DNA from 4 places in the Tardiphaga sp. 215_C5_N2_1 genome. Region 2 is predicted to be linked to each of the others. Evidence: predicted binding sites of a transcription regulator. Region 2 holds the regulator's gene; each other region holds the start of a gene.
What was found. Region 2 encodes PhoB, which activates phosphate uptake and scavenging genes when phosphate is short. Its sites were predicted from a motif close to TGTCATNNANCTGTCAT; they were not measured.
Positions count from the first base shown of each region.

Region 1: a site for PhoB is predicted at 1,982-1,998, ahead of AB7828_RS04320 (Orn/Lys/Arg decarboxylase N-terminal domain-containing protein). Genes of this name have one in related genera too.
Region 3: a site for PhoB is predicted at 1,432-1,448, ahead of ppk2 (polyphosphate kinase 2). Genes of this name have one in related genera too.
Region 4: a site for PhoB is predicted at 1,161-1,177, ahead of AB7828_RS16775 (YdcH family protein). Genes of this name have one in related genera too.

Region 1 covers NZ_CP197240.1:934,899-938,287, forward strand. Annotated here, with positions in the region: gene AB7828_RS04320 (Orn/Lys/Arg decarboxylase N-terminal domain-containing protein) at 1-1,938, opposite strand, end outside; gene AB7828_RS04325 (molybdopterin molybdotransferase MoeA) at 2,097-3,305, opposite strand.
Region 2 covers NZ_CP197240.1:4,867,633-4,871,021, reverse strand. Annotated here, with positions in the region: gene AB7828_RS23160 (aspartate aminotransferase family protein) at 1-247, opposite strand, end outside; gene AB7828_RS23155 (GcrA family cell cycle regulator) at 694-1,203, shown strand; gene phoB (phosphate regulon transcriptional regulator PhoB) at 1,444-2,148, opposite strand; gene phoU (phosphate signaling complex protein PhoU) at 2,241-2,954, opposite strand; gene pstB (phosphate ABC transporter ATP-binding protein PstB) at 2,983-3,389, opposite strand, start outside.
Region 3 covers NZ_CP197240.1:2,770,254-2,773,642, forward strand. Annotated here, with positions in the region: gene AB7828_RS13240 (methyl-accepting chemotaxis protein) at 1-897, shown strand, start outside; gene ppk2 (polyphosphate kinase 2) at 1,497-2,423, shown strand; gene AB7828_RS13250 ((2Fe-2S)-binding protein) at 2,729-3,190, shown strand; gene AB7828_RS13255 (molybdopterin cofactor-binding domain-containing protein) at 3,200-3,389, shown strand, end outside.
Region 4 covers NZ_CP197240.1:3,527,176-3,530,564, forward strand. Annotated here, with positions in the region: gene AB7828_RS16770 (NAD(P)/FAD-dependent oxidoreductase) at 1-757, shown strand, start outside; gene AB7828_RS16775 (YdcH family protein) at 926-1,111, opposite strand; gene AB7828_RS16780 (YdcH family protein) at 1,361-1,567, shown strand; gene AB7828_RS16785 (hypothetical protein) at 1,992-2,243, shown strand; gene AB7828_RS16790 (hypothetical protein) at 2,285-2,716, opposite strand; gene purE (5-(carboxyamino)imidazole ribonucleotide mutase) at 2,812-3,300, shown strand; gene AB7828_RS16800 (5-(carboxyamino)imidazole ribonucleotide synthase) at 3,309-3,389, shown strand, end outside.

The DNA.
Region 1 (3,389 bases), 3.9 Mb from region 2:
GGGCCTGCGCCTGGCGAATTCCGGGATGACGTCTTCCAGCAGCGCGTTGTCGTCATGAAATTTCTTGAAGGCGACGAGGCCCGATATCAGCGTGCCGGCCTTGCTCGCCTCCACGCCGGGCGTCAGCAGGAAGAGCAGCGAGTTAAGGTCGTTTTTCTCCGGCACGATGCGATTCTCGCGCAGGAACTGCGCCACCACCGGAGCAGGGATGCCGTGTTCCGCATAGCCGCCGGTGGTGCGGTCGAAGCCGGGTGTCAGCACCGTCAGCTTGTTGGGATCGGTCATGGTGAAACCGGCTTCCATGCCGGGGAAGCCATGCCAGGCGGCGTCAGGCGCGAGCTGCCAATAGGACGGATTGGTGGCGAGTTGATCCGTGCCGACGCTTTCCCACGGCACATTGTGAACGGCGCCTTCGCTGGATGCGTCGGGAATAGCGACGCGCTCGGGCACGAAGGGCTCGAAGAACCAGCGACGCTCGGCGCGGGTTTCCTTCTCCTCGAACTCGCGGCGCACCGCGCGCATCTTCTTGCGCAGTTCGATGCCGAGGCGGATCGTATCGTCCCACAACACTTCGCCCGAGCGGCCCTTCATCATCTGCGCGCCGACATCCAATGATGCGAACAGTGGATAGAATGGCGAGGTCGAGGCGTGCTGCATGAAGCTTTCGTTGAAGCGCCGGTGCTCGACGCGGCGCTTCTGCCCGCGGATGTGGCGATCCTTCATGTGGATCTGCGACGCCTGCGAGAAGCTCGCGAGCTGCTTATGGGTCGACTGCGTCGCGATGATACCCGGGGAATCCGGACCAAGCTCCTTGAGCCCCATGGCGAAGCGACCGGCATAGAGCGGGTGGAATTTCATGAAGCCCGCCCAGGCTTCGTCGAACAGGATGTAATCGCAGAGATGGCCGATGCGCGCGATGATCATCTCGGCGCTGTAGATGGTGCCGTCATAGGTGCACTGTTCGACCACGGCGACGCGGAACGGGCGTGGACGCTTCCAGGCCTCGGGATCCGTGACCAACGGATTGATACGGATGCGCTCGCGCAGCGCGTCCTCGTCGAGCGCGTCCCAGTTCATCGGGCCGATCAGGCCCCAGGGATTGCGCGTCGTTGGCACATAGATCGGCACACCGCCTGAAATCATCAATGCGCCGTGCAAGGCCGCCTTGTGGTTGTTGCGGTCGAACAGCACGAGGTCACCATCGGTGACCAGAGCCGATAGCGCGACCTTGTTGGAGGTCGAGGTGCCGTTGAGCACGAAATAGGTTTTCTCCGCCCCGAAGATCTGCGCGGCTTCCTTCTGCGCCTGCAAAGCAGGGCCCTCATGGGTCAGCAGATCGCCGAGATCGAGCACCGAATTGTCGAGGTCGTCGCGAAACACGGCTTCGCCGAGATGTTCCATGAACACGCGGCCGATCGGGCTGCGGCTGTAGAACACGCCGCCATTGTGGCCCGGGCAGGTCCAGAGCTGGTTGCCTTCCTCGGCATAGTCGACCAAAGCGCCGAAGAACGGCGTCTTCAGTGTCTCGGCATATTGCTTCAACCGGCTGATCAGGTTCTTGGCGATGAACGGCGGGGTTTCCTCGGACAGGAAGACATAGCCGTCGATGAAATCGAGCACCTCGACCGGGACGTCTTCAAACCGCTTGCGGCGGATCAGCAGGATGATCGGAAAGTCGAGGCCCCGTTTGCGCATCAGGTTGATCAGCGCCGCGGTCTTGCCTTCGAGGCCCTTCTTGCCCCAGTCGACCACCATGCAGCCGATGGCCGCGTCGGTCTGGACTGCGATCGTGGCGTCTTCGAGCTTGCGTGCCTTGACGACCTCGAAGCCGGAACGCTCGATCTCATCGACGATCTGATTGAGCCGAATGCCCTCGAGATCGTCGGCGTCGAATGTTGGCATCGCAAACAGGAAATTGAAGCGTTTGAAATAGTCCATTTGTGCACCGATCTTGTTTCGCAGCGATGTCTCGCTGCGTTACGTGACAATTCAGTGACTGAAGCCGCGTTAAGGTATCTCAGTCAGAAAAAAGCTCAGAGAACATGCCGCGCGGCGGAAGTTCCGGTGGCCCGGCATCCCATCGCGCATCTCGGCCTTTAAACAGGCAGTCGCATGATCGCGCAGGAATCACCAGCGGCGGCGGCGGGAGCGAATGGCTTGCGGATCAGAAGTCCTTCGGCAACAGCCAGATTTCCTAGCAGCGACGAGTCCTGTTTCATCACCGGCGTCGCCACCACGGTGCCGTCGGCGCGGGTTTCCAGACGCGTGCGCAGATAGTCCTCGCGCTGGTCGTTGGCGGCGAGGTCGCGGCCGAGCACCGCGGGTTCGAGCGCGTGAGCGACCTCGTTTCGGCCGGACAGCGCGCGCAGCAGCGGCACCATGAACAGGAAGCCGCAGACATAGGACGAGACGGGATTGCCGGGCAGGCCGATCACGCGCATGCCCTGGCGGCGTCCGTGCATCATCGGCTTGCCGGGCCGCATGGCGATGCGCCAGAACGCCATCTCGACGCCGGCATTGATCAGGGATTGCTGCACGAGGTCGTGGTCGCCGACCGACGCGCCGCCGGTGGTGATCAGCACGTCGGCCTTCAGATCGATCGCGCGCTGAATGGCCGATGTGGTCGCCTCCAACGTGTCGACGGCGATGCCGAGATCGACCACCTCGGCGCCTTCAGCGCGGGCCAGCGCACGCAGCGCGAAGCCATTGGAGAGCACGATCTGGCCGGGGCCGGGGACCGCACCGGGCATGACCAGTTCGTCGCCGGTGGCGAGCACGGCAACGACCGGCCGTCGCCGCACGGGCAGTGACGGATGGTTCATCCCGGCGGCAAGCGCCAGATCGCGGTCGGTGAGGCGGGTGCCGGCGCGCAGCAGCACATCGCCTTCATTGAAATCGACGCCGGCCGGGCGGATATGCTTGCCGGAAATCGCAGCTTCGTTGATCCCGACGACGTCACCTTCGCGCGTTGTGTCTTCCTGGATCACCACGGCGTCGGCGCCAGCGGGCAGCACGCCGCCGGTGAAGATTCGCAGGGCTTCGCCGGTCTGCAGCGGGCGGTCGAACGGCTTGCCTGCGGCGATCTCGCCGATGACGCGGAGCTTGGCGCCCAGTGTCGCATCGGCGGCGCGCACGGCATAGCCGTCCATCGCTGACATGGGCTCCGGTGGCTGCGTGCGCAGCGAAGCGATGTCGCGGGCGAGCACGCGGTGGAACGCGTCTTCCAGCGGCACCATCTCCTCAGGCAGCGCATCGGCGCCTGCGAGAATCGCGGCCATGGCATCGGTAACCGGCATCAGGGCCATCGCGGGGATCTCCGGCAGTGTGGGCGCCCGTCATAGCGGAGAGCGGGAGCGGACGCAAAACCACTGGCGCTTTGGCAGGGCAGG
Region 2 (3,389 bases):
CCGGGCTCTTGAACAGGTTCGACATATGCCAGAGCTTGGTGGCCTGCTCCTGCAATGCGGCAACCATATGTGGGTGCGCATGGCCAAGTGCGTTCACGGCAACGCCGCTGGTGAAATCGAGATAGCGCTCGCCATCGGTTCCAATCAGCCACGCGCCTTCACCGCGCTCGAAAGCGACATCCGCACGCGCGAAAACAGGCAGCAAGTGAGCCTGAGAGAGGGGCGAAGACGTTGCGTTGCTGGTCATAACCGATCCGATCGAAAAGACTGCGGCCGCGTCGATGACAACTGTGCGAAATCGAACAACGGACCCTAGAAACGAAACGTGCCGCCCTTCTCGGGCGGCACGTGGGCATTATTCTATGTGTGCTGTGAAGACTGTCAACCGCGCACTGCGGCTTTCGAGTCACACGGAGTCGCAGAAAAAGCCGATTTTGCAGCTTTACTTGCAGAAGCATGTGGACGCGGCATGCCCGACTCTTGCGCGCGAGTCACGGCATATTGTAGCTTTTGCCTCGTCGGATACGACATCTCGTGCGGCGGTAGATCCTTTTGACACATCCAGTGCGGCGTAACAGCCGGACGCGAAATTCGCGCCCGGTGAGCGCTAAAGGATTCTGACCGCAGGGATTTTTGAAGTCTCAACTCGCAGCGCTGCCCGGTCAGGCCGGCGCTCACGAAGGGAAAACGGCGATGACGGTAATGACATGGACCGACGATCGCGTCGAACAGTTGAAGAAACTCTGGGAAGGCGGCCTTTCCGCCAGCCAGATCGCTGCGGAACTCGGTAACGTGACCCGCAACGCCGTGATCGGCAAGGTTCACCGCCTTGGCCTGTCCGGCCGTGCCAAGAGCCCCTCCTCGGCAGCTCCGCGGCAGCGCAAGGCGCGCCCGGCGCAGCAGATGGTACGCGTTGCCCGCCCGATGGCACGCGGCAATACCGCGCTGGCCCATAATTACGAGATCGAGGCCGAGCCCGACCCGATCGCCTATGACAACATCGTGCCGATCAGCCAGCGCCTGTCGCTGGTCGAACTCAACGAAGCCACCTGCCATTGGCCGATCGGCGATCCGTCGAGCGCGGACTTCTATTTCTGCGGCGGCAAGGCCCTGGCCGGCGCCCCCTATTGCGCGCATCACTCGCGCATCGCCTATCAGCCGGCAAGCGACCGCCGCCGCGCGGTGCCGAAGCCGACGCGCTGAGCTGGAAGATATCCAAGCCAAAGAAAATGCCCGGTGATGAGCCGGGCATTTTTTTGTTTGGGGCTTCTAACCTCTCCCCGCAGGCGGAGAGGTCGACGTCCGCATGCGAAGCATGAGGGCGTCGGGTGAGGGGCGCGCTCCACAGACTCCGAAGCCGATGGAGAGTCCCCCTCATCCGACCCGGCGTCGCTGCGCTATGCCGGGCCACCTTCTCCCCGCAGGCGGGGAGAAGGAAGACACCTACTCCGCCGCCTTGTCGAACCGGTCGTCCAGCGCGTAGCCGGCACCGCGCACGGTGCGGATCGGATCGGGCTCGCCGGCGGGATTGAGCAGCTTGCGCAGGCGGCCGATATGCACGTCGACCGTGCGCTCGTCGATATAGATGTCGCGGCCCCAGACGCTGTCGAGCAACTGCTCGCGGCTGAACACGCGGCCCGGATGTTCCAGGAAGAACTCCAGCAGGCGATATTCGGTCGGACCGAGATCGATCGGACGGCTTGAGCGCACGACGCGGCGCTTGTCGCGGTCGAGTTCGATGTCGCCAAACGCCAGGACGGTGGCGAGACGCTCGGGAGCTGCACGACGGAGCAGACCCTTCACGCGGGCCAGGAGCTCCGGCACGGAGAACGGCTTGACGATGTAGTCGTCGGCACCGGTGGCGAGACCGCGAACGCGCTCGCTCTCTTCGCCGCGCGCCGTCAGCATGATGATCGGCAATGCCTTGGTTTCGGGCCGTGCGCGCAAGCGGCGGCACAGTTCGATGCCGGACAGGCCCGGCAGCATCCAGTCGAGCACCACGAGATCCGGCACCCGCTCCTTCAAGCGGGTGTCGGCATCGTCGCCGCGAGCGACGGTTTCAACATCATAGCCTTCGGCGTCGAGGTTGTAGCGAAGCAGCGTCGTTAGCGCCTCTTCATCTTCCACAACCAGAATGCGTGCATTCACAGCCATCTTGATCAATACCCTCAGTGACGTCCGACAAGTCTTTAAATCATGATCCTTGCGGAAGACTGGCTTCCACTTTTCCTGATCATGCTTCAGACCGTCGGCGTATTCGCGAATGTGGTCATGTCGCCCTTCGGGCGCTTGTCGAGGATCTGCTGGCCCTCGATCATGTAGAACACGGTTTCCGCAATATTGGTGGCATGGTCACCGATCCGCTCGATGTTCTTGGCGCAGAACATCAGGTGGATACAGAACGAAATATTACGCGGGTCTTCCATCATATAGGTCAGGAGTTCGCGGAACAGCGAGGTGCAGATCGCGTCGATTTCCTCGTCGCCCTTCCACACCGTCATCGCAGCGGGCAGATCGTGTGCGGCATAGGCGTCGAGCACAGCCTTGACCTGGGTGGTCACGAGGTCGGTCATGTGCTCGAGGCCGCGGATCAGCTTCAGCGGATGGAAGTCGCTGTCGAGTGCATTGACGCGCTTGCCGATATTCTTGGAAAGATCGCCGATGCGTTCCAGATCGGTGGCGACGCGCAGCGCGCCGACGATCTCGCGCAAATCGACAGCCATCGGCTGGCGCTTGGCGATGGTCAGCACGGCGCGCTCTTCGATCGTGCGCTGCAACTGGTCGATCTCGGAGTCAGTGGCGACGACGCGCGCACCGAGCGCGACGTCCCGGCGGATCAGCGCATCGACGGATTCGACGATCTGCCGTTCCGCAAGGCCACCCATCTCGGCGACGAGACGGGTCAGCTCCTGCAGATCGTCATCGAAAGCCTTGGTGGTGTGTTCAAAAGCCATCTCAAATTCCTCCCGCGAATATGTCGCGTCAGCCGAAGCGGCCGGTGATGTAATCCTGGGTGCGGCGGTCGGTCGGCGACGTGAAGATCTTGTTGGTCTGATCGAACTCGATCAACTCGCCGAGATACATGAAGGCCGTGCTGTCGGAGACGCGGGCAGCCTGCTGCATGTTATGGGTCACGATCGCGATCGTGTACTGATCCTTCAACTCATCGATCAGCTCCTCGATCTTCGCGGTCGAGATCGGATCCAGCGCCGAGCACGGCTCGTCGAACAGGATCACCTCCGGCCGCACCGCGATGGTGCGCGCGATGCACAGACGCTGCTGCTGACCGCCCGACAGGCTGAGGCCCGACGCGTTGAGCTTGTCCTTGACCTCATTCCAGAGTGCACCGCCGCGCAGCGCCCTCTCGACGCGCACGTCCATCTCCGACT
Region 3 (3,389 bases), 2.1 Mb from region 2:
GTCGCGCAGGCCGGCCAGGCCGTGACGATGTTTGCCTCGCGGCTGAAGTCGCGTTGCGCGGTGCTGCTCAAACAAAGCGAGCGCGAAGACGAGCGCCGACGCGAAAAGCTGCCATGTCACCTCAATGTCGATCTTCAGGCACGCGGCGGCCACATCAGCGCGCCGGTCTATGAAATCTCGATGGACGGCATTCTCATCGGCGGACCGGACGCGAACCGGCTTCCGTTGCACGACATCGTTGCTGCCGAACTCAGCGAGGTCGGCCCCTGCCGCCTGCGCATTGCCGAACATTCCCCCGCCGGCGCACAGGCACTGTTCGTCGCGCCCGACGGGGCTCTCATCAGCCGGATCGAAGACCGACTATGGGCGATCCATGACGAGAACACCGAATTCGTCACCCGCGCCATCGACGCCGGCGCCGTGCTCAACAAGATCTTTGCCGACGGTATTGCATCCGGCGCTATCAGCATCGACGACATGTTCGACGACAACTACGTCGAAATCCCTGGCTCCAGTCCGGTGCAGTACCGGACAAAGATTCTCGGCTGGGCCGACCGCGCACTACCCGAATTCCAGGATGCATTTCTCGCCAAGGACAGCCGCATGGCGTTCTGCGCCATGATCGACCGCAACGGCTATCTACCGGTACATAACAGCATCTATTCCAAGCCGCAGCGCCCGGGTGATGTCGCCTGGAACACGGCCAACTGCCGCAATCGCCGCATCTTCAACGATCCGGCTGGATTGGCCGCCGGTCGCAATACACGTTCCTACCTGATCCAGAGTTATGCCCGCGACATGGGCAACGGCCAGACCGTGATGATGCGCGAGATCGACGTGCCTGTGCGCATACAGGGACGCCATTGGGGCGGCTTCCGCACGGCGTACAAATTATGATTTGGGTTTGCACACGGCGCTGCCACCTGAGACCTGGCGCAGCGCCGCCTATTCCGTCTGCGAGTGGGCTAGCAGCCGAAACTGCCAAGGCGTCCTAGCCGCCGCTCGTTCGGCCTTCCGCATTGTCATCTCCGCCGTATGAACCGCCGCCATATCCATATGGCGCGCTGTATCCATATGAACCGGGGCCGGCACCAAATCCGCGATAGACCGTTACGGGGGCGCTTCCCTCATACCGCGCGTGAGAGGACATGATCCGTCGATGCTTGCTGGCAGCGCTATGCCCGTCTTTGGCCTGCGCGGTCCAGCTCGCAGTGCCGGCGATCAGTAAAACGGCGCCCAACAGAATGAATTTATTCATCACATTTTTCCTTGGTCAACGAGCCCCGCGACCTCAGATGCGCACGCTTGGCTCTCAAGGTAGCGCCAATCACGCGTAGTTGAATTTCGGCTTGCGGTACCCCGTCCTGCATGGACAGCGGCGGCGAGACCCATTGGGGCCATTTGCCCATTCGCCCCGGGCCTGGGAGGCAGTGTCACACCGCTGACATTTGCATCGGTCCATAACCGTGAACCCATTCGATACAAGCGGAGCTGCCATGACCGAACATTCCCTCGATGACGCGCAAGCAATCCACGACCGCATTCGTGCAGAGATGCTGGACGGCTTCGACGAAGAACTCGAGCTCGAGATCGATGACGATCGTCTCGACGCCCTGACCAACGAAATGTCCGACCACAGCCCGGCGGAGACCATCGAGCGACGCCTCTATTTCAAGGAACTGTTCCGCCTGCAGGGCGAATTGGTGAAGTTGCAGAGCTGGGTGCAGCAGAACAAGCTCAAGGTCGTGGTGATCTTCGAGGGTCGCGATTCCGCTGGCAAGGGCGGCGTCATCAAGCGGATCACCCAGCGGCTCAATCCACGCGTCTGCCGCGTTGCCGCACTCCCCGCGCCGAATGAGCGCGAACGCACCCAATGGTACTTCCAGCGTTACGTCTCGCACCTCCCCGCCGGCGGCGAGATCGTGTTGTTCGATCGTAGCTGGTACAACCGCGCCGGCGTCGAGCGCGTGATGGGTTTCTGCACCGAAGATGACGTGGAGGAGTTCTTCCGCTCGGTGCCGGAATTCGAACGCATGCTGGTGCGCTCGGGCATCATCCTGGTCAAATACTGGTTCTCGATCACCGATGAAGCGCAGCACCTGCGCTTCTCGATGCGCATCGCCGATCCGCTCAAGCAGTGGAAGCTCAGCCCGATGGATGTCGAGGCGCGCACCCGCTGGGAGCAATACACCAAGGCAAAGGAAGCGATGCTCGAGCATACGCATATTCCGGAAGCCCCGTGGCATGTGGTGCAGGCCGTCGACAAGAAGAAGGCGCGCCTGAACTGCATCGCGCATCTGCTCGAACAGCTTCCCTATCAGGAGGTCGAGCATCCGCCTGTGGTCCTGCCTGCACGCGTGCGCAATCCCGACTATCACCGCACGCCGGTGCCAGCCGAAATGTATGTGCCGGAGCGGTACTAGCCCCACAGCCGGCAGATCGCGTGACGTTTTTCGGGCAGGCCGAGCCTAACGCAACCGCAATATTCTTTTGAATAAAAGTCATCCGACGCCCACGAACAGGGCGTCGGATGACGTCGCGCAGATTTTACCGCGATTTATCCGACAGACACGCTCGCGCGACATACAAACCATACAAACCAATGTATAGTCCTGCTGCATCTTATTGCTGCTTTTGAAATGATGACCGTACGCCTATAGTACCGTCGTTGGTCGATGACGAACCATTCGCCATTGCATCATCGAGTCGAGCAAACGGGGGTCTCACTGTGGCAAATCTCAACATCAACGGCGAGCAGAAGTCCTTCGACGCACCAAACGACATGCCTCTGCTCTGGGTGCTGCGCGACATTCTCGGCATGACCGGCACGAAATTCGGCTGCGGCGTAGCGCTATGCGGAGCATGCACCGTGCATGTCGACGGCAAGGCCGTGCGCTCCTGTCTGCTGCCGGTCAGTGCGGTGAGCGGACGCGCCATCACCACAATCGAAGGCGTCGGCACCACACCGGTCGGCGCCAAGGTGCAGAAAGCCTGGCTCGACCTCGAAGTCATTCAATGCGGTTACTGCCAGTCCGGGCAGATCATGTCAGCGGCGGCGCTCCTCGCTTCTACGCCAACCCCTGACGATTCTGACATCGATGCCGCCATGGCCGGAAATATCTGTCGCTGCGGCACCTATGTCCGGGTGCGTGAAGCCATCAAGCATGCTGCCTCCGAACGGCAAACCTAGGAGTCGGCCATGAAACTTGCAGACAACATGCTTGTTGCGGCCAGTCCTGCAAACAAGCCTTCTGGCCTGTCACGGCGCAATCTGCTCGCTGGCGCCTTTGCCGGCGGCTTTATGTTCGCCTTCCAGCTTCCGGTCCGCGCGGCCAATGAGCCGACGCAACCTCCCGATACGACGGAGGGCAAATTCGCCCCCAACGCCT
Region 4 (3,389 bases), 1.3 Mb from region 2:
TCTCGAGCAATTATCCGGGACAGAGGCACGGGCGCTGGAGCCGGCATTGGCTTGCGAAGCCGCGCTGTTGTCCCCCTCCACCGGAATCGTCGATAGCCACAGCTACATGTTGTCGCTGCGCGGTGAAGCGGAAGCCGCCGGCGCGGCCTTCGCATTCCTCGCGCCGCTGGAACGTGGCCGGGTCACCGCCGACGGTTTCGAGCTGGATATCGGCGGCGAGGCTCCGATGACACTAGCCTGCGACATGCTGATCAATTCAGCAGGCCTGTCCGCAACCGCGATCGCTCGCATGCTCGACGGCATGCCGCTCGACCTCATACCGCCCGCTTATCTGGCGAAAGGCTGTTATTTCAGCTGCAATGCGAAAGCACCGTTCTCGCGGCTGATCTATCCCGTGCCGGAACCGGGCGGCCTCGGCGTGCATCTGACGCTCGATCTGGCCGGTCAGGCGCGTTTCGGCCCTGACGTCGAGTGGGTGGATCATATCGACTACACGGTCGATCCGGCACGCGGAGAGAGGTTCTATCCGGCCATCAGGCGCTACTGGCCGAGTCTACCGGACGGCGCACTGATGCCAAGCTATTCCGGAATGCGGCCGAAGATCGTGCCGCCCGCAGTCGCAGTGCAGGATTTCATGATCCAAGGTGCCCAGACCCATGGCGTGCCGGGCCTTATCAACCTGTTCGGCATCGAGTCACCGGGGCTGACATCATCACTGGCCATCGCGGACTACGTGGCTGAGATGGCGGGACATTGAACGCGAAAGGTTGCAGGCGAAGCGATCCAGGCCAACCGAATACTGGAGCTTCGTCGCAAACCTATCGCGGGATGAGGGGAAGACGTCATCGCACCTACGCAAAAGCAGTGACGTAGACGGCGATGTCGATGCTGTGATTTATCGTTCGCTGATCAGTGCAGCCGTTGATCAGTGCACCGTTTCGCTGGCCCCGTTTTTGAGACGCTGGATTTCGTCCCTGACCATCAGTTTTCGACGCTTGAGTTCGACGATGCGGAGATCGTCGGTAGACAGGTGCACGAGCGCTTCGTGCAATTCGCTTTCGAGAACTTTGTGCTTGCGTTCCAGTTCGACGAGATGCGCCTGTAGTGCCATTCGAAAACTCCTCGGTAGGATTGAACCTCAGGATACGTTCGGTTGGACGATGAATTCTACATGACAGTGGACATCTGTCGATGGGTATTGAAAAGTGTATTTTGAGTTTCAGGTATCGTGTGAAACGAATCGTGACCTGATCGCGCCGCAAAAACATGGAACCGGACGGCTTGCGTGGTGCGCCTGCACCGGCGATAGTCATCCTAGAAATTCCTCGCAAATGACTTGCGAATCCAGTCAGCTAGAAACATGAACGACGACGAAGATCGCGAACTCCCGTTAGAACTCGCCCGATTGCAGCAGGAACATCGCGACCTCGACGCCGCTATCGATGCCTTGCAACATTCACCGGCACCCGATCTTTTGCGACTGCAACGGTTGAAGAAGAGGAAGCTTCAGCTGAAAGACCGGATCTCCTTTATCGAAGACCAGATCACCCCGGATATTATTGCCTGAGACAACGCGTCGCGCTGTGGCTGTGGCTTAAAGAACGGCCAGGGCTACGAACTCAACGCGCGATGATCGATGGATCGGCTTTCTTTAACTCGCGGTGAATGCAGCAGGCTGGGCGTTGAACTCGCCCGTCGTCAAAACCTTGCTTCGCGACGGCCGCCGCTCTTTTCGCGCGGCATCGTAGGCACGACAGCCAGACTTAAATTCTGGCCAGCATCGCATTGTGGCGCGGTGAAAACTGCTGGGCCGCGAATTGATCGCCATGGCGCTCGCGCTGGCCGACGTGACGCTCGCACTACGCAAGCCAGCTATTGCGGCCTAACAGGAGCGAAATGGGGCGACTGCAAACGAGGCGCTGTCGAAACTTGACAATAAGAACAAAATAAGAACATTCTTGCGCCGAGATCAATCGACTCGTGAGGGCACCATGGCCGATATCACCTATTATGTCGCACTGCCCTTCCTGCACGACGACTCTGGTTCGCCGGCCGCCGGTGCCGCCGAGGAATGTCAGAGCGCATCCGGCGCCATCCGCCGCGCCGAACTATTGTCCCGTGCGCCAGGTTCAATCGGCGCATTGGCCTTCAGCCGTACCGGCGATCCGATGATCGGCGAGTTCGGTGACGCCCAGGTGATCCGCGCCTTTGGCGAAGTGCCAAGCGACCTCAGCGCGCTGTAAGGGCGCCAACGCCGACAATCGACTAACTACACTTTCGCACGTCACGCGGTCTTGCGCTCATACATCGCCTTGTCTGCCTGAACCAACGCGGCTTCGCCATCGGCATCGGGACCCAGCAGTGCGGCGCCTGCAGAGGCGCCAGCCGACACGTTGATGTCGCGGAAGACGAAAGTGAGCTGGTCGATCGCCACGGCGCGGGTCAGCTCGCGGGCAAAGCCACGGCGGTTGAGAATATCGAGCAGGAAGTCAGTTTCCGCCGAAGCGCGCAATTCGGCAATCTTCGCCTGCGCCTCCGTAAGTTGCGCCTCCAGCCGCCGGATCGTCAGCGTGGCCGCCGGCGCGCGGCTTTCGGCAGCGGCACCAACGCCTTGGAACCGCGCAACGCCGGCTTCATCGAGCGTTTGACCGACTTTGCAGCAGGCGTTCGGGTTTTCTTTTGCATGGGATTTGTTACAAGGCTTGCCAGTCTTCACCAAGACGAGATCATGTTTGCCACGCTCCTTGCCACGCAAGGGGACGACATTGTATTTCCAGCCTATCTTTCTGGATTCGCGAAAGAAAATACGGAATGACCGCGCCCGTCGCCATTATTATGGGAAGCCAGTCGGACTGGGAAACCATGCGCCACGCCGCCGAAACGCTGACAGCGCTCGGCGTATCCCATGAGGCGCGCATCGTCTCGGCCCACCGCACGCCGGACCGGCTGGTCGCATTCGCCAAGGGCGCCAAGGCAGCGGGCTTCCAGATCATCATCGCCGGTGCCGGCGGCGCTGCGCATTTGCCCGGCATGGCCGCGGCACTGACGGAACTCCCGGTATTCGGCGTGCCCGTGGAATCCAAGGCGCTGTCCGGCGTCGACTCGCTTTATTCGATCGTACAGATGCCGGGCGGCGTGCCCGTCGGCACGCTGGCCATCGGCAAACCCGGCGCGATCAATGCGGCACTGCTCGCGGCGAGCGTGCTGGCGCTGCACGACACGGCACTGGCAACAAAGCTCGCCGCCTGGCGCAAGGCGCAGACCGATGCCGTGGCTGAAAAGCCGGAAGGTGCAGCGTGAGCGCTGTGGTGACGAAGGTTCTCAAGCCGGGCGATACGATCGGCATTCTCGGTGGCGGCCAGCTCGGTCGCATGTTGGCGATGTCCGCA